Regions from separate parts of the Sporosarcina sp. P1 genome, predicted to be linked through region 1. Evidence: riboswitches for the same ligand, from Rfam matches in the RefSeq annotation. Region 1 holds a riboswitch; each other region holds the start of a gene.
What was found. Region 1 has a riboswitch for thiamine pyrophosphate ahead of thiM (hydroxyethylthiazole kinase). Riboswitches for the same ligand answer to the same signal wherever they lie in the genome.
Positions count from the first base shown of each region.

Region 1 (8,322 bases):
TTGCTAGTGATTGAATCGCATTATCGGGTCGACCTGTATAGTTAGTTCTTGGGAAGAGTACGCCCTTAATATCCATACTCTCCATCAGTAAGTCCGGGCTGAATACGATATCCATATCAACTTTTTTTATCTGGTTTTTTATACTATTTAACGTCTCTTTACTAGCGATATCGTCAAAATATAGAAGAGCTACTGTCGTTTTAGTTCGCTTCCCCAATTCAAATTTTTCCACACTCAATGAACTCGTTGGTAAACGCTTCCGGATTAGCGCGATATTGACCGAAACATCTTCAATAAAATTATCCCTAGGCCCTTTAACCGGTGCTTCTAATTTTGTCTCTTCGGGATTTCGGTTTGGTTTTTTTGCAATATTACTTGAAAAGAGAAGACCAAACTCCTCAAAATATAGAAGCAAATTTCCGGTGTATACGAGTGTACCCGCTTCATTAATGTCTTCCACTCTTTTTAAATCCGGAATGTGTAATTGTGCTACAATGGCTTCTTCTGTCGTTACATCCTTCAAATGATTCATCATAAGCTGAACACGTTGAACAATGACTTCATTCAGTAATTGCTGATCGATCATGGCATTACATGTAATGAATACTACTGGACGTTCATTGAACGTGTACGATTGAAACTGAACATCCGCGGACTTTAGAAACAATTGTTTCATGGAATTTATATCTATTTCCTTTTCATCCGACTTCATGGTTCTTCACCATTTTCTGTATAGATTTTATGTTCTGACTTTTCTAGATGGTTTTCTTGAAATCAAAGCAATAACGACTAAAAAGAAAGATAGAAAGAGCATGAAGAATAAAGTGATGATCAATACATAATCTCCTTTAATGGTATGAAAAAGACGATCATCCAAAAGAGACAACGACAACGTCATAAAGAAAAAAGCGGGGGCAAGTATTTTCCAAATACGCTGTTTGTCTCCTGTCATATTTAACAAGTCCGCTGCTATGAATAAAAGAAGCCCCACTCTTATGAATGCACCTGACAACCATTGATAAATTGAAGCAAAATCAAAATGCTCGATAAACCGCCCAACCGATCCCAGTCCCCATTCTTCATAGGCGGGAAATCTTTGTTTTGTCGCTTCGGTTGGACCAAACTCCGTTATGGCTCCAATGGTAGGACCCATGGTCAAACCCATTAAAATGAAAAGCATAATAGCGAAATGATACCACCGCATCCGATCTTTGACTCGTTGTTGTATGAACAAGAACAACAAAATCTCGACAAATCCGGATGCTGCAAACATCGCGGTAGTGAGTACAGGTTGAAATCCATGTTCCAAAAAAGGTTGAAGCAACTCATAATTTTTCACTTGCATATTCGTAAATGCAATAAAAAAACCTAAAATAACGATCCAAAATAAAATAAGTACATTAACCATCGCAATCGTTTGTAAGTTTGTGGTGACAAGTAGGATACATAAAATGGTGTAAACGATTACCAACGGCAGCATAGGCGTTTCTGGCAGAAAAGTTGACACCATCCAAAATAATGTCTCACCCATTGTAAATGCGGCCATAATAATTAAAAAGAAAGCCGTTACGTACCGGAATATGGCTGTAGCGACTTTCCCGATGTTCGTCTCCAACCACTTTGTTAACGGTTGTTGATTTGATTTTTTATGGATGTAAAGTACGAGAAAAAGCCAAGGAAAGATTGCAATAGTTGCCACTAGAATAGATATCCATCCATCCCTTCCCGCCCCTTTCACCAATGACGGGATAATAGTCACATGATTTTTCAAACCAATTATTGTCATCGACAGGAAAATAACATGCAAGACACTTATAGAACCGGTTTTTTTCATACGAAAACCCTCTAACGTTTTTATATCATTTAGCTTTGACAATAATAGATAAAATTATACTTACTAGACGATAGAATAGAGGGGATGGATGATACTATTTTCTCAACTGCATTAATTACATGTGGTATAACGCCAATAATTATCTCCCAACACACCTGACAAATACGCTAATCCTTCACTTTCAGTACGATGGACGGAACGCCAGTCCTCTCCGTCAAGCGCTAAATAAATTTCATGATGAGGTGCATCATTATGATAGCCAACCAGGTCAATGTTCCCTTCCTGATCCACATGAGCTTTCACTTCATAATGAATTGGCGGTGAAGTGGTTAATGGATTGCCTACGTCATGATTGATTGTAAAATGAACTTCTGTCGATTTCCCTTCCAACCGATCAATGTCTATACCATCTACAGACGCATGGTCATGACGCTTATACCGTTTCATCGTATTCAAGCCGATTGATGGTCCCGTGGCTTTCGTAAATTGCAATGTACTGTCTCCCCCGATAAACTCTCCTTCTATATCCACACGGGTACGGAAGCTTTTCCCTTCTGGATTAAAGTCCCGATCATCTCCTGTAAAGTATGGTATCGGTGAAAAGAGATTCGGATTCTTTATAATATCTTCCTTTAAAAATGTCGTATAACGGAACTTCCACTGTTCCACTTCTTTTGTCTTTTTCCTGTCAGCTACCGGTTTTAGTAATTGATTCCGCTGCTTTACCCGTACAGAAAAAGTGTAGATTTCTTCTGTCGGTTTATTCTCAAGATTTCGAGGCATAATCACTTCATACACTTTTGATGCGATCGATTTACTGACATTCATTTTCTGATTGCTGTCAATCAATGGACGCGTTGCCGCGACACTATATACTACCGACTCAGAAAGACTTGTCTCACGATCAATAAAACGATTATCAGTAATTGTCTCGATGTATTGTCCGTTGCGGTAAATATCAAACTTCTCTACGTCCTTAATCCACTCCCATGACAGTGCAATTTGTGATGGGGCGACAATCGTTGTAATGACTAAGCGTTGTAAAGGATGTTCATCTTCCTGTACTTCTGTTAGGGCGGACGTCTGGATAACAATCACATCTTGAACCCGTCCTTCCTCCACTCGTTCCACTGTATATTGAAAAGGATGTGACGGGTCTAATTCACCATCCGTAAACTTTGGAGCCGTTCCTTCATATACTTGCCTGTCATTTTTATAAACACGATAATAACCACCTGTGTCACTCCATGTGAATGATATATCATCCAATGAATGAACCATCTGTTGAATTTCAAATAATTTCTCCATTTGCGATCTGCTCCCTTTTATCTATTTCATCTGAAACAGTTATACGCCTTCAGATAATTATGTAACATTCAGCATATCGTTATACCTCTTTGTCTATGCGGAATCGCTCATTTCCAAATACTTAGACCTTCTAATCCCAGTATTATTTCAACCTTTTTCATGTATATGATATAATTAGCCTGTCTGATACATAGCCACCACTAGGGGTGCCTTCTTTTCGGCTGAGATGCGATTACGCAAACCCTTTGAACCTGATCTAGCACATACTAGAGGAGGGAAGTGGGTAGTTTTCATACCCAATTGCCCATCTACGCATGGGTTTTTTGTATATATACCTTTAAAGGGAGGAAAAGAAACATGCAGCTTATTCAAGAACTTCGTCAAAGGCAACCGCTCGTTCATTGCATTACAAATTTTGTAGTCGCGAATTTCCAAGCAAATGGTTTACTTGCAATAGGCGCTTCTCCCGTTATGGCGGATGCAGTAGAAGAAGCAGAAGATATCGCTAGAATTGCCTCTTGCAGCATTTTAAATATTGGCACATTGAAGCAACAAACAGTAGATGCAATGATTTTGGCAGGAAACAGTGCCCGCGCAGTAGGAAAACCCGTCGTACTAGACCCTGTGGGTGCAGGCGCCACAGCTTTTCGTAAAGCTAGCGTCCTGAAAGTACTGAACGAAGTAGACGTCACACTGATCCGTTGTAATGCAGGGGAACTTGCTGCAATTGCAGATGTTCCATGGGCCGCCAAGGGTGTTGACGCAGGTGAAGGTTCTGCCGACATCAAAGGTATAGCGACAATGACTGCTCGCAAGTATAACTGTCTGGTTGCAGTATCAGGCGAAGTGGATATTGTCACGGATGGTGATTCCACATTATCCATTACAGGCGGTCACCCCATGATGACTACCATTACAGGTACGGGGTGTTTACTTAGTTCTATCACGGGTGCTTTTCTCTCTATAGGAATGGAGCATCCCTTGGAAGCCGTAGCAGATGCACTTTCATTTTATAAACGGGCTGGTGAACAGACAGCAAAAATTTCACGTGGTCCTGGCGACTTTGCTGTGAACTTCCTAAATACATTACATACATTGGATAGCGAATCGAAAACATTTTCAACCTAATAGACAGGAGGTTTTTCAATTGACAGTACAAGTAGCATTGACCATTGCCGGTTCGGATAGCGGAGGTGGCGCAGGAATTCAAGCCGACTTAAAAACGTTCCAGGAACTAGGTGTATTTGGCACTTCTGCTATAACCGCGGTGACTGCTCAGAACACACACGGTGTTCACGGTGTTTATCCAATACAAACAGAAGGAGTAATAGCACAAATACGTGCAGTACTTGATGATTTTGATGTAAAAGCATGTAAAACCGGGATGCTGTTTTCTGCAGAAATTATTACTGAAGTAGCTACGCTATTAAAAGAATACCCTTCGTTTCCATTAGTCATTGACCCTGTCATGATTGCAAAGGGAGGACAAACTTTATTGCAACAACAGGCGATTCAAGCATTAAAAGAGCATTTGTTGCCACTGGCCACCATTGTGACTCCGAATATTCCTGAAGCGGAAGTACTGACCGGAATGAAAATACGAACAGATGAAGACATTCAGCAAGCCGCAGCTGCTTTTATCCAAATGGGAGCGAAAGCCGTCGTTATGAAAGGCGGCCACCGTAATGATGTGTTGGACGCAAAGGATTATTACGCGGACGAAGAAGGTCAGTCATTCACTGTAACTACACCTTGGATCCAAACTAAAGACACACATGGAACCGGATGCACATTTGCAGCGGCGTTGACAAGTTTTCTAGCTAAAGGCTATTCCATGACGGATGCAGTTGCCGAAGCGAAGCAATTCATACAAGCCGCGATTGAAAATGGCTTGAAGATCGGTTCAGGCCATGGACCGACAAATCATTGGGCATATGGTGATCTAAAAAAGGAGATACACTGATGTCAAATATAGGATTGAAGAAAGCATTAGGTTTATATTTTGTAATGGGCACACCAAACTCAGGGAATCAAGATCCATTAGCAATAGTGGAAGCAGCTCTTCGCGGGGGTGTCACATGTTTTCAGTTGCGTGAAAAAGGATTACATGCCCTCGAAGGCGAAGCTTTGCTCGGTTTTGCCAGAAAGTGTCAGGCGCTATGCAGATTGTATCGCGTTCCTTTCATCATCAATGACGATGTGGATCTTGCATTGGCAATTAATGCGGACGGGGTTCATGTAGGACAAGATGATGAACGGGCAGACAGCGTGCGTCAGCGAATTGGTCCGGATAAATGGCTTGGGGTTTCGACTCACAATGCACAAGAAGTACAAATTGCACAATCCATTGGTGCGGATTATGTAGGACTGGGGCCTATCTATCCGACGTCAACCAAACTTGATGCTTCGGCAGTTGTCGGTACCACTTTAGTAGAAGAAATTCATACTACTTTCCCTGATATGCCGATAGTCGCTATAGGCGGAATTACGCTGGCTACAACCAGCTCTATTATCCAAGCCGGAGCAGATGGTGTAGCCGTTGTTTCTGCGATCGCATCGGCTAAAGATCCACAGTATGCAGCAAGTGATTTAGCAAAAACAATACACTCCTTGTTGGAATGAATGGGGTTCGTATGAATACACGTAGAATGATTTTCATGACAATGTTTGTAGCCATCGCAGTTGCCGGCTCTGCATTCGTTTCATTCCCTGCTGGTATCGCCAGAGCATATCCCATACAGCATGCTGTGAATGTCGTAGTGGCGATTATAATGGGGCCTGGAGCTGCCGTGATGGTAGCGTTTATGACAGGACTCGTACGTTTATTGACAGGGACAGGTTCACTGCTCGCGTTTCCAGGCGGAATGATCGGTGCACTTTTAGCTGGCGTACTCTATCAGCGTTTCAAAAGAAATTGGAGTGCGGGTATTGGAGAAATTATTGGAACCGGTTTGATAGCACCATTGTTTGCGGTGCCTTATGCCAAAATTTTGATGGGCACTACCGTCACTGCCTTCTTCTTTCTACCCCCTTTTCTTGTATCGACAGTGAGTGGTACAATTATCGGCCTATTATTGGCTCCACGACTGTTGAAATTGAAGATTTTTAAAGATTTGCAGTAACACCAAGATGTAAGTCAAAATGGTGGGGATCAGTGATGAGATCCAATTTGCGTTCCAGCACGTTGATCAACATCTCCCCTCTACCAAATCAAATAGTCTAAACAAAAGATCCGCAGAGAATAATCTCTGCGGATCTTTTGTCGATTTCCCGGGAAATAGAGTGTGTTATTTCCCCGTATGATTATAATATCTCTTCATTTCGTCTGCAGGCACCATATTTCCGCCCGTTCCCCATACAAGGTGCGTTGTGTTTTTGAAGTCTGCTGACGGTAATTTAGACTGTATAACTTGTACAGGCCCTATCATACCAGCAAGTGCTGAAGGTTCTAACCAGATGTCTTCACTATCCGCCAGCTTTTTCAGGAGCGTGAACAATGTCTGATCTTCTACCGTATAGCATCCTGTGAGGAATGGTTCCATCGTTTTTCCGACAAATGCGGACGCTGTACCGACTGCTAAACCATCAGCTGCAGTTTTATTGTCCAGGCCAAAATCTGCAACTGAGACTTGGTCGTGCATTCCTGTCATCATTCCAATCATCATACACGGCGAGTGTGTTGGTTCAGCAAAAAGGCAATGCACATGATCGCCTAATGCCAATTTTAATCCGAATGCCACGCCACCTGGTCCTCCGCCTACACCGCATGGTAAATAGACGAATAGCGGGTGTGCTTCATCGACAATAATATTTTGCTCTTTCAATTGTGCTGCAACACGTTCTCCTGCCACTGCATACCCCATGAATAAATCGATCGAGTTTTCATCGTCCACAAAGTGACAAGACGGGTCAGCCTCTGCCTGACGTCGGCCTTCTTCTACCGCTTTACTGTAATCATCGATATACTCAACCACATGAACACCTTTTGAGCGCAATAAATCCTTTTTCCACTGTTTGGCATCGGCTGACATATGCACCGTTACATGGAAGCCAAGTTTTGCACTCATAATACCAATACTCAATCCCAGATTCCCTGTCGAGCCTACTGCGATTTTGTGCTTCGCAAACAACTCACGGAATACCGGTGTATCAAATTGGCTGTAGTCTTTTGTAGAATCGAGCAACTGACTATTGATCGCAAGCGTCTCTGCATGCTTCAAAACTTCATAAATACCACCACGCGCTTTGATTGACCCTGAAATTGGCAACGCATTATCCTGCTTTAATAAAAGCTTTCCCGGGATCTGGATAGCGTACGCTGTTTCAAGTTCTCGCTTCATCTTTGGAATTGGGGTTAATGGAGATTCAATGACACCTTTATCCGTATCGGGAAAGGCTTTCGCCAAATAGGGAGCAAATCGTTCTAGGCGATCGCTAGCATCTACTATATCAACTTTTGATAAATGCGTCTTCAACAGGCCCGCCGCTACCCATTCGACAGAAGGGTTACACCATAACACTTCCTTCTGCTCTACTACGCTTTGTAATAAGGGTAGCTTTTCAAGCCATTCACTTTGCGTCTTCTTATTCACTTACCAATCACTCCTCGGTTATAAATGTATGTCCACACAAATTTCACTCGAACCAGCCTTTTTCATTGAATAACGTAATCGCCTCAATACGATTACGCACTCCGAGTTTATCCAGTATTGTGGAGACATAATTACGAACAGTACCGGGTGATAAAAACAGTTCAGCCGCAATCTGTTTCGTTGTCTTCCCTTCGGACACTAACTTAAGTACTTGGACTTCCCGCTCAGTCAGCGGATTCTTCTCTTCTTCTTTCATATCAAATGCCATGTCGATTAATTCTGGTGCATAAATGCGGCGTCCTTCAATAATAGAATGAATCGATTTCACCAGTTCTTCGATCGGATTGTCTTTCAGTAAATATCCACGAACTCCTGCGTTCCGCGCTCGTTCAAAATAACCTGCTCTAGCAAATGTCGTCAGAATAATAATTTGACAGTCCATATCTTGTAGTTCTTCTGCTGCATCCAAGCCAGTTTTAATCGGCATTTCAATATCCATTATACAAATATCAGGCTGAAGACTTTTCACCAAATCTACAGCTTCCTGACCATTTTTAGCCTTACCTACTACTTCCATATCTTCTTCCA
Region 1 covers NZ_PDYS01000002.1:225,084-233,405, reverse strand. The annotation lists gene CSV73_RS04000 (spore germination protein) at 1-712, opposite strand, end outside; gene CSV73_RS03995 (GerAB/ArcD/ProY family transporter) at 740-1,834, opposite strand; gene CSV73_RS03990 (DUF3238 domain-containing protein) at 1,946-3,142, opposite strand; TPP riboswitch at 3,335-3,437, shown strand; gene thiM (hydroxyethylthiazole kinase) at 3,500-4,270, shown strand; gene thiD (bifunctional hydroxymethylpyrimidine kinase/phosphomethylpyrimidine kinase) at 4,290-5,105, shown strand; gene thiE (thiamine phosphate synthase) at 5,105-5,764, shown strand; gene thiW (energy coupling factor transporter S component ThiW) at 5,776-6,264, shown strand; gene CSV73_RS03965 (D-serine ammonia-lyase) at 6,430-7,734, opposite strand; gene CSV73_RS03960 (response regulator transcription factor) at 7,778-8,322, opposite strand, start outside.

Region 2 (8,322 bases), on a different contig from region 1:
TTAAGACTTCGTCCACGCGAAAAAAGGATGCCCCACACCTCGGGACATCCTGCCTTACCTATTACTTCATATTCTCAGATGTAATCTCTGCACAAGCAAATGGTGTTCCTGAATTGCCTGCTGGATCGGTAATGTTATCATCTGCGCCTTCATGGATAATCAATGCACTTCCATCTTCATCCATTAACGAATTTTCTTTTCCAGACTCAAGCGTAACTGCATCTGTCGTCACAGTAACTTTTGCGTTACCTTCTTCATCCGCCACAAGATTCTCCAAATCTCCTGCGTGGTGTCCTTCTGGATTCTCTAATCCATGCTTTTTATCTGTTGGGTTGAAATGACCGCCAGCAGACTCTTTAAAGTCCGGTGCAGTACAGACGCCGGTTTCATGGAAGTGCATACCGTGTTCTCCTGGCTCAAGGCCGGATACATCGATATCCATTGCTACTCCAGATGGCCCTTGCGTTAGCGTTACAGAACCAATTTCTTCTCCATCCACATTTATAACCGGCGCCATCACTTCAGGCTCCACTGTCTCCTCTTCTACAACTGGATCACCCGTGCCGTTCACCGGTTCTTTTTCCTTTTCATTTCCTTCATCCGTAGCGCCCCCGCAAGCTGCCATCAATAACGCTGAGCTCAATGCAATACTTGATAATTTCCACATCATTAAATTCCTCCTTGTATAAGTTATGTAATTCATTGTTCATTACTGATTGGATAATGAACTCATAGTGTGTAGTGTACCCCATTTCTCAAAATTCTAACATGTATCTATCATTTTAAGAGCGGATCGCGGACTGGATAGAGCGGTTACCTCGTGACATTGAGCGTTTACCGCTGGACTTTGAGCGCTTTACGCCCGACATAGAGCGTTTACACAGACACATTGAGCGCTTAACGACAAACATAGAGCGCAACCGCTTCCCCCTTCCAACAAATAAATGAAAGCCGCAGACAGATTAAAGTTTCGCTGATAGAAAAGGCCCTTTCATTAGCTAGAATTCACTACCGCACACTGGTGAAAAAGCAAACTATGTATCGCCACACACACTGGTTGCCAGTATAGGAAACATAAAAAACCGGAAACATTTTTCGTTTCCGGTCAAGTTTTATGAGAATAATATCTTTTCTAATTCCATTGGTTCAATATATGTATCGCCTCGATAAACGCGCATATTGCCTCCTGAAATTTCATCGATCAACATGATGTTGCGCTCAGGATCGCGACCGAATTCCAATTTGATATCATATAGTTCTAAACCTTTTTCCGCCATCTCTTTTCGCACTACTTCAGAAATTTGCTTTGTTAATTCTTTAAGTGTCGCATATTCTTCATGCGTTAAAATGTGAAGTTGCGCCAAAGCATCTTCCGAAATAGGTGGATCTTGACGTTCATCGTCTTTCAGCGTCACTTCCACGTAAGCATCCAGTACTTGTCCTTCTTCAGCGTATGCACCGAATCTGCGCAAGAAACTTCCGACCGCACGGTATCGACAAATCACTTCTAATCCTTTACCAAAGACCGTAGCAGGCTTCACCGTCATCGTCACTTCATCCAGATCGGCATCGATGTAATGTGTCGGTACGTTTTGCTCCTCCAATTTCTCGAAAAAGTATTTCGTCATGCGAAGTCCAGACTTCCCGGCACCTTCAATCGTCAGGCCTACTGTGTTGGCACCTGGATCAAATACACCATCTTCCCCTGTTACATCATCCTTGAATTTCAATAGCACGTGGCCATCTTCCAAGCGGTAGACGTCTTTCGTTTTACCAGAATAGGTTAATTTCATCCGTACGATTCTCCTCTATTCATAAATGTGTACTACCTATTCAGTATAAAGCACTTTGACGAGAAGAAAAAGTATTGTTTGACAAAAGTTGATGGACGTCCAGGTCGTTTTCACAAAATAATCTTATACGTAGGATAATTAATACAAGTGAATTGAGGCAAATGAATAAAATAGTTTGGCGCAATCATCTTCTAGTTTTTATGAAGAAACTCTTTTCATTCTCACACACACATGATACGCTAGTTCTGAAAATGAAATATTTTGACCATTAGGGGAATCCTTTACAAGGACTGAGAAAAGAGTGTGGCTCTGAAACCCTTATTACCTGAACAGGTTAGCACCTGCGGAGGGAAGTGGCGAGTCGTTCCGTATGTATTTCTGTCGACACATCCACCACTTTCCGATTCGGGAAGTGGTTTTTTCTATTGGAGGGGCATGAATGAAATTACTTGGCGTGACCGATGACCGTCTTTCGCTTGATGAACTAACACTTCACTTGCAACAGACAATACCGTTTCTGGATGCTATGATCTTGCGTGAAAAGTCCAAGACAGATGAACAACTGATAGATGTGATTTCACGTCTTGCGAATTGTGGATTCCCACTTGAAAAGCTCATTATACATGCCAGACCTTACGTAGCCAGCAAGCTAAACCTTTCGAACGTACAGTTGCCGGGCTATGGCATGAGTGTACGGAATGCACGTCGGAAGTTTCCCGAGCTAACATTCGGCTGCTCGATTCATTCAATAGAAGAAGCAAAAAAAGCTACGACAGAAGGAGCAGATTGGCTCTTATACGGGCATGTTTTCGAAACAAAATCAAAACCTGGCCTACCAGCACGCGGTACCGACGAATTGTTTTCTATTGCGAAGTGGAGTTCGATTCCCGTATATGCAATCGGCGGAATTCAGCCACATCATTTGCCTGATTTGCAGCGAAACAACGTAGCAGGCGCGGCTGTATTATCCCCTATGCGGTCACTAAACGTTTTACAGAGTTATAGAAAAGGAGAGGCGTTTAATGGAGAAAATGATTGACCTGAACGGAAAGTCGTATTCAGTCGTTCCGGAAGTAAGGACGATTCAGCAGTTACTTGAGCATTTAGGACTTGGTGATCGTATTTTGATTGTGGAGAAAAACAAAGAAATTTTGCAAAAAGAGTACTACGATGCACCGATTATGGATCGAGACCAAATTGAAATCATACATTTTGTAGGAGGCGGATGAAGATGTTAAAAATTGCAGATAAAGAATTCTCTTCACGTTTATTATTAGGTACAGGGAAATACCCTTCATTTGATATACAAAAGCAGGCAGTCGCAGAATCGGAAGCAGACATCCTCACATTCGCGGTACGGCGCATGGATATTTTTGAAGCATCGCAGCCTAATTTTCTAGAGCAATTGGATTTAACTCGCTATACATTGCTTCCAAATACTGCAGGTGCAAGCACAGCAGAAGAAGCCGTACATATCGCGCGTCTCGCAAAAGCATCCGGACTTTGTGACATGGTAAAGGTTGAAATCATTGGGTGCAGCCGTTCATTGCTTCCAGACCCTGTAGAAACATTACGTGCTTCTGAAATGCTATTAGAGGAAGGCTTTATTGTATTGCCTTATACGTCAGACGATGTAGTACTCGCAAAAAGACTATGCGAATTAGGCGTTCATGCCATCATGCCGGGCGCTGCGCCAATCGGTTCAGGCAGAGGCATTCTGAACCCGCTGAATCTGTCATTCATCATTGAGCAGTCCAATGTCCCCGTGATCATCGATGCAGGCGTTGGCTCACCAAAAGACGCAGCATTCGCGATGGAGCTCGGAGCAGACGGTGTCTTGTTAAATACAGCAGTGTCAGAAGCGGCAAATCCTGTCATGATGGCAGCCGCAATGAAGATGGCGATTGAAGCGGGACGTCTCGGTTATAAGGCAGGACGTATGCCAGTACGTGACTATGGTGTAGCTAGCAGTCCCACTGAAGGACTTGTGACAAATTGATTGGTAAATATTCTCGGCAAGAGCTGTTTGCACCGATCGGACTGGTTGGGCAACAGCGTATTCGTGAAGCAAAAGTTTTCGTCTTAGGAGCGGGTGCACTCGGTTCTTCTGGAGCGGAGATGCTAGTCCGGGCAGGTGTCGGTGAACTGACGATTGTCGATCGCGATATTTTGGAATGGACCAATCTCCATAGACAGCAATTATATACGGAACAAGATGTCATCGATCAATTGCCAAAAGCAATTGCTGCGGAAAGCCGATTGCGCGCTATCAACAGCGATGTGAAAGTGCGTGGGATTGTAGCGGATGTGACGCCAGAAAACATCCTCGAATTATTCGAAGGCCATCAATTCATTCTCGACGGCACAGATAATATCGAAACTCGATTACTGGCAAATGACGCCGCATTACAACTGGGCATCCCTTTCTTCATGGGTGCTTGCGTCGGGAGCTACGGGCTGACGTTTCCTATTGGTGTAAAAGAAGGCTCACCCTGCTTGCATTGTCTGCTCGAAGCGTTACCGCCACAGTCATTGACATGCGATACAGTCGGCGTCATCTCGCCAATCGTCGTCACGACAGCCGCCCGTCAAACCGCCGAATTGCTGAAGTGTATAACGGGCGCGTCGATGGAACCGCGTCTAGAATCCGTCGATCTTTGGACAGGCGAACGTGCTGCAATGGACGTGCAAAGTATGAAGAAACCCAGTTGTCCAAGTTGCTCAGCCACTCCTGTCTACCCTTATCTGTCTGCCAATGAAGTCATTCGGACTGCCGTGCTGTGTGGACGCGACACTGTACAACTAACCTGGCCGAAGCACCGACAAGTGGAACTACTGCCATTCGCCGAATCGATTCGCGGTATTGTTTCTAATTTAAAGCAAAATCCCTATTTGGTTTCCTGTGAATACAACGATCATCGACTCGTATTATTCCGTGATGGCAGGATGTTGGTGCATGGAACGAAGGATATTATGGTAGCCCGGAAGATTATCTCCGGTTTATTGGGATAATGCTTGGGGTTTAGAGCGTTCGTGAATGGGCTATGAGCAGTTTGCACGTTTGATAGAGCGGATACCTCGTGGGATAGAGCGGTTACCCATGGACTATGAGCGAATAACACGTGTGATAGAGCGCTCACCCACGGGCTATGAGCGGATAACACGTTTGATAGAGCGCTTAACAAGTGGCATAGAGCACTCACCCACGGACTATGAGCGGATAACACGTGTGATAGAGCGCTTAACACGTGGCATAGAGCACTCACACATGGACTATGAGCGAATACCACGTGTGATAGAGCGCTTAACAAGTGGTATAGAGCACCCAGCCACGGACTATGAGCGCCTAACACGTGGCATAGAGCGCTTCCCCCCGTGTATAGATCACTCCCCCCAATTTCATGAGCATACCCAATAAATCCGCCAATAAAAAACGCTTCGGAAAGCCATAAATAGCCGTCCGAAGCGTTTATTTTTATTATTTACCGAGCTATTCAACTCACTCATTTAAATCCACCTCAGCCACACTCTCCAGCCTTAACACACCATCCGTCATCTTGTACACCTTATCCACGTACTTAATCAACCGCACGTCATGTGTCACGACAATGGTCGCTGTCTGATTGGTCTTCGTTTCATTACGCAATAACTCCATTACCTCGAACGCCCGATCCGAATCAAGTGAAGCGGTAGGCTCATCTGCCAAAAGAATTGCTGGCTTACTGAACAACGCTTTAGCAATCGCCACACGCTGCCGTTCACCACCCGATAAATCAGAAGGATAATTTTTGTGCAACTTGGTAATACCCAAATCCTCGTATAACTTACGTTGCTCGTCTTTCGACATATTGCCTCTCTTTACTTTATTCAGCAATTCAAGTTGCTCGTCGACAGTTAGAAACGGCACGAGGTTGGAAGCCTGCAATATAAATCCGATTTCCTGTAAACGGATTTTTGAACGTTGCTTTTCATTCAGTTGCGATAATTCTTTCCCGTTAATGATGACTTGGCCTTCGCTTGGAGATTGTAGACCGCCAGCCACTGTCAGGAACGTACTTTTTCCTGACCCTGATGGACCGATGACTGCCACCAATTCACCACGCTCAACTACGAAATTTGTCTCTTTCATCGCTTCGACTAACGTATTGCCTTCACCGAACGTCTTTTTTGTATTTCGTAATTCCAGTACCATCGTTTACCCTCCTATCGCTTCTAGCGGATCAATTCGGATAATCGTCCAAACCGAAATGACTGCTCCGAGAATTGCCACTACTATTAAGACCAAACCATAAATTATCATGGTAGGTATATCAAACATGATAGGAACTGCATTTGGCAGGAAGCTTCCCGCAAGCAACGTCAGACCGAACGCGAGGACTACCCCGATCAACGCAAGAATGAACGTCTGCGCGATTACTGATCTTGCCAAATAAGCACTGGAAATTCCTTGCGCCTTCATCAGACCGAACATGCTGATTTTTTGTACTGTCAATACGTACAGGAAAATCGCAACGATAGCAGCTGAAATGACGAATAGGAAGTAAATCATATACGTTAACGTCAAATTTTGCTCTGTATAACCTGGCAGATTCTCAATAAACGTTTCCGTTTCAATGATTTCCGTATTGTCAGGCAAGGAAAGTGTATCCCAGTCTTTGTCTTTGATGACAATCGCATTGACCATGTCTTTATTCATTGTATAGGCGTCTCCATATTTAATTTTCTGCATATCATTTAACTTCATATAGAGAATAGGCGATGCATTGAAACGAGCCTTTTCTGTAAAGCCGACAATTGTCAGTTCCGTATCAGATGAAGACAACTCGAGTGTGTCCCCGATTTTAAAGCCTTCATCTTTCAACACATCAGATGCCACGACACCGTTTTGAACATAAAATGTCGGGTCTCCTTCACTGACTTCCGGCTTGATGAACTCTTCTCTATCAATACCGAAGAGCATCACATTTTGCTTGGTGGCACCATTGTTTGCGATGGCACCCATTTGACTGACAACAGCCGTTTCTTTCGCATTCAACTCTTCGGCTACTTCCTTGTTAAGTGCCGATTCATACAAACTCTTATCAGATTCCTCTGTCAGTAAAACGGCATCGACTTTCCATGTATCGATCGCTTCTCTGTTCATGCTGGCTAATCCATTTGCCAGTCCGGATAGGAAGAACACGAGGAAAGACACCAATAGCAAAATCGATGTAATGAGTAAAAACCGTAATTTATTCTTTTTTATTTCGCTCCAGGCTAAAAACATGCAGACTCACTTCCTTTTATAGGACATTTATCGCTTCTTCCAACTCATAAGAAGTTGAAACGACTTCTTTCGATACATCGCCAATTGATGTAATGACGCCTTGCAAATTTTTCATATGATCTGAAAAATGCTGGATATCGTCAATCGTCAAATGAACCGTCTTTGTTATGTTCCGAAATGTTTCTCTAGTTGTTTCCGTTTCTTTCCTGCCCATATCCGCAAACTTCGTGACGGTATCTATCGCATCATGAACGGCTCGCGTCTTCGCCTTCGACTGCGCGACGAGTTGTGCAATATTTTCTGTCGAACGTTTCGTCTGATCAGCTAGATTTCGGACTTCATCCGCCACAACCGCGAAACCTTTTCCATGGACACCCGCACGTGCCGCTTCAATTGCAGAATTCAGTGCTAAGAGATTGGTCTGATCAGCTATATTTTTCACTAACTGAACGACTTCTTCAATTTGAATGGATGAACGATTCAGTTCTTCAATTAATGCCGCCATGCCTTGTGTTTCCTTAACGATCGTCTCCGAAGTGACCACCATCTGTGCCATCTGTTCGATTCCAGACTGCGCTTGATCTACTGAAGTTTCGGAACGGACAATACTTTCTTGAATTTTCCCTTCGAGTACGGTAGATTGCTCAATCAAATCGTTGACGACTGCATATGTTGACTCGGACTTCCCTTCAATCTCCAGCGCAATACTACCAATTTGTTGCTTGACGCTATTTTTCACTTGTTGCTGATTTGCATGAATTGCGTCATTCGTACTCTTTTCGAATGCCTCAAGAACCAACTGCTTTTCGAAATTCAAAATCTTACTTAACGCCACAATCATTTCATGCTCTTCTGCACGATCTAATTCTAAATCAAATAATATATCGAGCATCGTTGAATGCAAGTTTTGAAAAGCCGCGATATACCATTTAGGTTCCAAACCAATGCGTAAATGAGCACCAGCTACTTTACGTCGATTGATCAAATAGGCTTCATTAATCACACCGTCGAATAATCCCGCGAGATGTATAGCTAGCGTCTTACGTAAATAATCGGTTGTACTGTACTTTTTAATCATTTGAGACAATGTAGGAACGGCTATCACACTAGAATAAAATGCTTCTACAATTTCATCCATCCGGTCGTTCATCGGGCCTTTTAACGCACGTAAAAGTTGTAAATCTCGCTCACTTAATTGAATAGCATCTAACTGCAATTGAATCTCTTTAGTAGGTACTTGCAAGTTGATAGGAACAGCGGAAA
Region 2 covers NZ_PDYS01000012.1:57,724-66,045, reverse strand. The annotation lists gene CSV73_RS12100 (superoxide dismutase family protein) at 62-670, opposite strand; gene CSV73_RS12095 (phosphoribosylaminoimidazolesuccinocarboxamide synthase) at 1,113-1,793, opposite strand; TPP riboswitch at 2,054-2,162, shown strand; gene CSV73_RS12090 (thiamine phosphate synthase) at 2,233-2,832, shown strand; gene thiS (sulfur carrier protein ThiS) at 2,816-3,022, shown strand; gene CSV73_RS12080 (thiazole synthase) at 3,019-3,792, shown strand; gene CSV73_RS12075 (ThiF family adenylyltransferase) at 3,789-4,805, shown strand; gene CSV73_RS12070 (ABC transporter ATP-binding protein) at 5,293-5,985, opposite strand; gene CSV73_RS12065 (ABC transporter permease) at 5,989-7,059, opposite strand; gene CSV73_RS12060 (globin-coupled sensor protein) at 7,076-8,322, opposite strand, start outside.
Region 2: linked by a shared signal. The riboswitch ahead of CSV73_RS12090 (thiamine phosphate synthase) and the one ahead of thiM (hydroxyethylthiazole kinase) in region 1 are both predicted to bind thiamine pyrophosphate.

Region 3 (8,322 bases), on a different contig from region 1:
CGGGAAGTTGGCTTGATCTTGGTTGTTCAGCAAGAGGTCGAGTGCTTCTTCGGGCTGTTCTACCATAAATTCATAGCCTTTTTGAGCTGCTCGCCAGAAAGCCTGGATGGCGTCTTGTTCTTTATTCCATGTATCATCACTCGTCAACAACACGATTTCACTATAATTCGGCACGCCATAGTCTACTGGATTAAAGTAGCGCGTTTTGAATCCTTTCGAGTCCATAACAGGCACTTCGTGGTTAATAAATGTTCCTGTCACGGCATCGACGCGTTTTGAAACGAGTGAAGATTCCAATTCAAATCCAACATCGATCATATTCACTTTGTCATAATCGCCACCGTCATTCGTTACCATCGTTTTAATCAGAGATTCGTTCAGTGGAATTCCAGGATAGCCAACTGTTTTGCCTTCAAGATCTTTAGGTGATTGAATCGAGCTTTCTTCCAACATGACTGTGTAATTAAGCGGCTCACGTACGATGGAGGCAATCGCTTTAACCGGAATATTTTCATTTGCTTGCGCTAAAATGACGTCCGGTTGGTAATACAATCCAAGTGTCACTTTACCTGCTGCGGTCAAGTTCATTGGGTCGGTCGGATTGGCAGGGAATTGAATGTCCACTTCCACGTTTTCTTCATTAAAAAATCCTTTTTCTTGCGCAACATATATATAGCTATGTACGGCATTCGGATACCAGTCGAGCATAATGCTGACTTTTTTCTTTTCATTGTTCGGTGTCTCTTCTTGATTGGCAGGGGTTGTATCATTTGTACATCCAGCTAGAAGTAGAAGAAGACACGTGATGCTAAGGAACAGACGTTTTTTCATTGATGATTCCTCCATTGTAAAAAGTATTTTTCTATTACGACAACGAGTAAAAAGAAGATAATGCCTACTGCCGAAAGCAAGACGATCGGTGCGAATACAGCAGCACTATCAAATTGCGTCATCATTCTTCTGCTGAAATATCCAAGTCCTGCCTGCGCGCCTAACCATTCTCCAATGGCCGCACCAATTACGCTAAGTGTGACCGCCACTTTGAGTCCAGAGAAGAAAGATGGCAAAGCGGAAGGTAGGTCTAGCTTATAGAAGATATCTTTGGCGGATGCGCCCATTGTCATCATTAACTCACGTAAGTTCTTATCTGACGAGCGTAAGCCGTCGAATACGCTGACGGTGATCGGGAAAAAAGTGATCAGGACGGTGACTGCGACTTTACTCCAAATGCTGTAGCCGAACCACAAGACAAAAATCGGTGCAAGCGCAATGACCGGAATCGTTTGCGACGCGATCAAAATAGGGTAAAAAGCTTGCTCAATTGGTTTCTTACTATACATCGCAATCGCTAGTGTGGATCCGATGATGATCGAAATCGATAAGCCGATCAAAATAGTTAAAGCAGTCGGAGGTAAGTGATGGATAAACAGCTCCGTTTTCAGCTCCCATAATCTGATCAGAATCGCTGAAGGGGACGGGAAGAGGAAGCTTTTGTCGTAAAGTCGTGCTGCGATTTCCCATATGCCAAGAAGGATTGCAACGAGAAGTATAGACCAACTATACGAAGTCATCTTCTTCATAGCCGCGCCTCCGAACGAAGCTCGTTAATCAGTTGCTCTTTCAGTTCCATCAGTTCCGGTCGTGCCAAGTCCCGCATAGTGCGTGGTCGGCTGAGAGGCACGAAGACTTCGCGAATCGCCTGTACCGGTTTTTCAGCAAGTACAAAGATGCGATCGGATAGGAATAAGGCTTCGTCAATATCATGTGTGATGAAGACAATCGTTTTATCGAGCTTTTGCCATTGATCGATTAGCCACTCTTGCATCGTCAGCCGCGTAATCGCATCTAGTGCGCTAAATGGCTCGTCCAATAATAAAATATTTGAGCCAGTCAGGATTGTGCGCAAAAAAGAAACACGTTGTCGCATCCCGCCTGATAAGTTTCCAGGATAGGCGTTTTCTTCTCCTGCCAGTCCGAAGTCAGCAAGTAACTGGATGATTTCATCGGAAGAAGGTTTACGTTTTTGAAGCTCTACAGGTAATTGAACATTTTCAAGAATCGTCCGCCACGGCATGAGTAAGTCTTGCTGCGGCATATAGCCAACCTTGCCTAACCGCTTCGTTGTCACTTCTCCGTCCAATAAAATCTGTCCACTGTCAGGGTTCTCTAGGCCAGTGATGAGTCGAAATAACGTGCTTTTGCCATAGCCGCTTGGTCCAATGATGCTAACGAATTCGCCTTCCTTCACGTGCCAGTCAACTTGATCGAAAATAACAGTTGGTTTCGAAGCTTTCGTTGCTTGATAATGAAAAGAGACATTAGTAAACTCTAAAACTTTATTCATCATATTCTTACCACTTCTCATTTCTTAAAAAAATTCACACAAAAAAACCACTTCTCTATGCGAAGCGGTTGCATAGTACGGATAAAATCCGTCATATGTCCACTTCCCTCCGCTAGCATTATCTAGAGCAGGTTCAAGGGTTAAGGCGAACGCCTCTCTCAGCAAAAGCACCCCTAGTGTTTATCCATCTCTTATCGTTACATAGTCTGAAAAGATAGTCAAGATAGCGTTTAGAGAAATCGGTATAGGATAGAAGCCTGTAAATAGATGAACCGTCAAATATTACGCTATTGCAATTGTTATGTCGACTCCTTATGATAAAGAGGAGTTTATAGCGTATTTTGGTGTCTTGCTAGTTTGCAAGACTTAAAAAGGAATCAGGTGAAAATCCTGAACGGTCCGGCCACTGTAATTGGAAAGTGACTTCAGACAACCACTGGTATTCGTACTGGGAAGGTTGAAGTTGCGTTGGTATCCAAAAGTCAGGAGACTTACCATAATACGATGCTTACAACCTTCCGGAAAAAGGTGTGTATGTGGTGTTGTATTAGGTATGTCTAAACACGCATCCATCCATCCTAGTCTCTTTCCGGAGGCGGGATTTTTTTATTGAAAAAAATAGGGGGTAGGAGTCGTTGAAGAAAGGTAGTCGAGTAAGCAAGACGTTTTCTGTGTTAGTAAGCTTGTGGTTGATGTTGTCGTTTGTAACTCCGACAGTACAAGCCGTGGATACAGGAGTAGAGAAAACAGAAGGAACAGTTGAAGAGCTGGCAAATGTAAACACTACTGCGAATCATACTCCGGCTATACCAGAAGTTATTCGTACGGTAGACGAGATGCTAGCGGATACGTTACGTTTTTATGAAGTAGAGAGATATAATAAGGATAATTTCAGATGGGGTATGCCGGGAATTAGTTGGACGGAACTGGTTGGATTGGGCGCATCTAGTTCGCAATTAATTGATGGTACAGCACGATTACCAGAGTGGATTACTAAAGATCCAGAATTAAATAGTGACGAGTCAGATACAGACCATATCCGTTATATCTTTGGTTTGCTGGCAGTAGGGAAGGATCCAACTACTGCGTGGGAAACGAATCGTAATCTGTATGCAGAGTTAGCGGCACAACAAAAAGCAGATGGATCAATTGGTCCTATAAATAAACACGCCTGGGCGATGCTCGCTTTAGATACAGGTATGAAGCGTGGGCAGGACGTAGGAACATGGAATGCTGAAGCGAAAGAAAAAGCGTTACAACATTTGTTAAAGCAAGAAAAGGAAAAGGGTGGATTTTCTCTTTCATTAAACGTACAAGACAAAGCTGATCCCGATATGACAGCGATGGTCTTATTGGCACTAGCAAATTATCAAGATGATAGTGCGGTGAATACAGCCATTGAACGAGCAAAACACGTCTTACGCGAACAACAACTGGATACAGCTGGCTGGGGCGCTTGGGGAGAAAACTCCAACAGTATTGCGACTGTCATTTCAGGACTGGTTGCTTCAGGAGAAGACGTTACATCTATCGAATGGCAAAAAGATGGGAAATCACCTGTAGATGCATTAAGCAAATTCCAAATGAAAAATGGAGCATTTGCATTCACTTTACCAGCCGATCAATGGGTCAATACGATAGCTGTCGAACAATCTTTAATTGCACTACAAGAAATTAAAACGGGTAAATCTGTCTGGCAACAATTTTCTGAAGAAGAAACTATAGAGCCACCAGTACATCCAACGAATATTACATTTTCCGTAGAAACACGAACAATGAATATGGGGGATATTATTAGCCCAAAACAGTTGGAAATTGAGTCGGGGGATACGGCGTTCACGGTACTACAACGTGAAGTAGAAAGTGGCTCAATACCATTCAAATTTACTGGTGTAGGTCCAACCCTATACGTGAAAAGCATTAATAATGTAGCGGAATTTGATGGCGGTCCGCTAAGTGGCTGGATGTATTCAGTCAATGGTGAGTTCCCGCAGTATAGTGCTGGAATTTATGAATTAAAGAAAGATGATATTTTACGTTGGCAGTATACAACGAACTTGGGAGCAGATCTAGGAGATAACTGGAATCCTACACCGAACCCTGATCCAAAACCTGAACTCTCGGTCAAAACACCTGAAAATGTAAAAGCGACAGTTACAGATAGGAAGCTTCAAATTCAAGTGAAAGATGAAAAGACTGGAGAACTGCACCCGGCAAAAGTAGAAAAAACAGAAGTGGTTGACGGAAAGATGATCGTTCAAATCGGGGAAGCGGGTAAAGTGCTGGATGCAGTTGAAGGTCTCGAACTGTCTTCAGAAATACTGCAAGTTGTAGTGATCGAAAATGATCAACCCTATACGTATTTCGATTCTGAAAATGAAGTTCAAACGATGAAAGAGTGGACTATCACGTTTTCAGATACATTACAACATGATGCTGCGAACTTAGAAAAAGTAGTCGTGAGAAATGCAATGGGTGAAATGGTTACGGTTTCTACAACACTCGGAGAAGATGGGAAATCAGTAAAAATCAAGCCGATTGCTAGATATACTAAAGGCGAACTCTATTATTTAACGATTACCGAAGTGAAATCAGCAAACGATAAAGTAATCAAAGAACCGATTCGCAAAGTATTTATAATCGAATAAAAAATTGAAGACTATCATACAAGTCAGTACCATATGGCTTGTATGGTAGTCTTTTGTGTAATATCTTGCATTTATCTATAAATCTATGTAATATAATGACTAGAAGACCGAAACGGTATTCCGGTCATTTCTGAAGGAAGTGTCATAATGGATCGTAGAGAAGAAATTATATTGGCGGCTGAAAAATCGTTTACGATGTTTGGATATAAAGCGACGACGATGGATCAAGTAGCGAAGATTGCGAATGTGGGGAAAGGTACAATCTATACATTTTTCTCGAATAAAGAAGAGTTATTTCATTCAATTGTCTGGAAAATGGTTGAAGAAATGAAAAACGTCTCCGAACAGACAGCTAAAGAAGGCGCGTCATTTCAAGAGAATGCCCATGCGCGTATTATGCAATTGTTGAAATTTCGCGAGACCCATCAGTTATTTATTAAATTGATCGAAGAAGAGAAAGAGTTACGAACACCTGCTGTAGGAGACGTGTTAACGTCTATAGAGAAGGAAATATTAAAATTCATTGCAAGAAAGATTGATCGCGGTGTCGCAAAAGGTGAATTAAAGCCATGTGACAGCGAGCTAATTGCATATCTTTTATTCAAAACGTATTTAGCACTAGTTAACGATTGGTCAAAGACGCATCATGAACAACTGACGGAAAAGCAAATCACGGACGTGTTGAACGATACGATCTTTTCCAGTTTGTTAGTGTAACGTGCGAATGACAGAATATAGAGTGAGGGTTTATATTACATGAATAAAATTTGGTTTATAGTTAGACGCGATCTTCGGAATATCTTCAAGAATAAAGCAGCACTCATTGTCATTGCGGCGATTGCATTTCTGCCTTCTCTATATGCTTGGATGAACATCCTTGCTTCATGGGATCCGTATTCCAATACGAAAGGCGTAGAAGTCGCGGTCGTCAGTGAAGACGTAGGTGCGAAAATAGAGGATAAGGAATTCAATGTCGGAGATGAAGTCATCGTCTCGCTGACCAAGAACGATGATCTCGGCTGGCAGTTTGTAACGAAAGAGGAAGCGTTAAAAGGCGTGAAACATGGTGATTACTATGCTGCGATCATCATTCCAAAAGACTTCTCAGAGAATTTAAGCAGTGTCATCACCGACGATATTAAGAAACCCACATTAGATTATTATATCAATGAAAAAATCAATGCAATTTCCCCGAAAGTAGCGGGCAAAGGTGCGTCTGCTATTGTAGAAAATATCGATAAAACATTCGTTGAACAAGCGAATGAAGCAGTCATCAAGGTATTCAATAATCTCGGAGTAGAACTTGAAGGAAATCGTGTGAATATCGAAAAGCTACGTGATTTAATTTATCAATTGGAATTTGACATTCCTGAAATCTATTCAAAGTTAGAACTGATGGATAAAGGCTTGAATTACGCAGACTCTTCTATTGATCGTGTAGATGTTGTGCTTGACGACGTCAATGCCGTGCATGCCAATGCGAAAAAGTTGAACGCACGCTTGGTCAGTAAGTTGCAGGAAAATGAAAAGACCGTAGATAACACATTGCGCGTCATCACATCTAACTTGGAGAGCGCACAGACGGCATTCCGCAAAGTACCTAATTTGACGAGCGAGTTATCAGGCAAAGGTGAAGACATCGATCGTCTTGTCGATTCGCTACGTGATAAGCAAGGCAAACTGGAAGATACGAATGCTCGGTTAGATGATATTTACGATTTTTTAAAGAAACAGGATCAGAATCTAAAAGACTCAACAAATATTAAAGATTTACAGAGTGCCTTGAACAATAGCGCCACAGATTTAAACCGTCTGAAAACGAATTTGGAAACCATCATTTCTGATTTGCAGAGCGGTAACAATCCGGCTACTGATTTAATTACGCAAACACAGGCGTTGTCGGGTAAACTCACTGAAGATATGGATAAAATCAAAGATCATTACGAAAATGTATTATCACCGCAAACTGAAAAGCTCCTGAAGCAGTTGAATGAGCTTTCTGTGAATATCACGGGCTTATTGGATCGTGCGACGGAAGTAAACAGCCGGGCACAAAAAGTCGTTCAAAACTTAATCGATAAGCGTGAATCTATTGATTTCAGCAAATACCAAGAACAACTCGACAGTATGTCTACCGCGATAGAAAGTCAGATTGGTAAAATGGATACCGTCATTACTGTTTTAGAAGCTGCAGGTAAAGTGACAGGCAGTGACAAAATTGGCGGTCTGCAACAAAAAATCATCGCGTTACGGGATCAGTTATCATCGACTAAACAAGTTATTGATCAAGTACAAGCTACTATTAATAAAGGTGAAAAACCTAGCCTCGAGTTGTTGAATCAACTGAACGGTCAGCTACAGGCAAGTCAACAAAAGATTACCGATGCACGCAATCAATTTGATGCAAATAGCCAAAAAGCAATCCAGGATGCGATTGAACAATTACAAACTTTCGATGAAGGACTGCGTGATCGGTTCAATGAACTCCAAGCATCGAAGACAGAAATTGATGACAAGCTTGCAGGATTGCTAGAAACTGCGGAAGATCCTAAAGTTACGATCGGAGTGCTTCAAAAGATGGTTGGCCGTATCGATAGTGGACTGACGGCAATTGGCTCCATTAACAATGGATTAACGGACCTGGAAAAATTCATTAAATCCGATACACTGTCTGCTGAAATCGAACGAATCAAAACGGTTCAAGACAGTTTGTCATCTGCCAATTCATCCGTTGACAGCTTAGTCGGTCGAATCAATGAATCAAAAGCAAACGGTAAGAAACATTTGGCGGAAGTCGACCGTGTATCGGGTGAATTAGATCGTTCGGTTGGAAATGCTATCGATTTTGTCAATAATGATTTGACGAGAAAGTATAAATCTGCGATACGTGATGCTACGAATGCGTTGTATGATGTATCCGATGTACTGGATGAAGTAAACGGTCGGATCCCACGTTTACGTACTGCGCTTGAAAAAGCAGAAGAAGGGATTGCGCTTGGGAAAACAGATTTAGCGAAAGCGCAGAAACACTTCCCAGAAGCTCGCGAAACCATTGAAACGATGGCAGAAAAGATTCGCAAGTTAGAAGAAGACGGAGACTTGGATACATTATTGGATGTGCTGGCAACGGACCCAACAGGCGTCAGTAAGTTTTTCGCTGAACCAGTCGTCTTGAATGAGCACCAGTTATATCCGATTCCAAACTACGGTTCAGCCATGAGTCCGTTTTACACGACGCTTTCATTGTGGGTCGGTGCATTGCTCATGGTATCCACGTTGAAAGTGGATATCCGCGAGAAGACACGATTCAAGAGCTATCAAACGTATCTT
Region 3 covers NZ_PDYS01000007.1:135,337-143,658, forward strand. The annotation lists gene CSV73_RS09270 (ABC transporter substrate-binding protein) at 1-831, opposite strand, end outside; gene CSV73_RS09275 (ABC transporter permease) at 828-1,580, opposite strand; gene CSV73_RS09280 (ABC transporter ATP-binding protein) at 1,577-2,344, opposite strand; TPP riboswitch at 2,432-2,529, opposite strand; cobalamin riboswitch at 2,670-2,857, shown strand; gene CSV73_RS09285 (DUF4430 domain-containing protein) at 2,980-4,992, shown strand; gene CSV73_RS09290 (TetR/AcrR family transcriptional regulator) at 5,140-5,709, shown strand; gene CSV73_RS09295 (YhgE/Pip family protein) at 5,749-8,322, shown strand, end outside.
Region 3: linked by a shared signal. The riboswitch ahead of CSV73_RS09280 (ABC transporter ATP-binding protein) and the one ahead of thiM (hydroxyethylthiazole kinase) in region 1 are both predicted to bind thiamine pyrophosphate.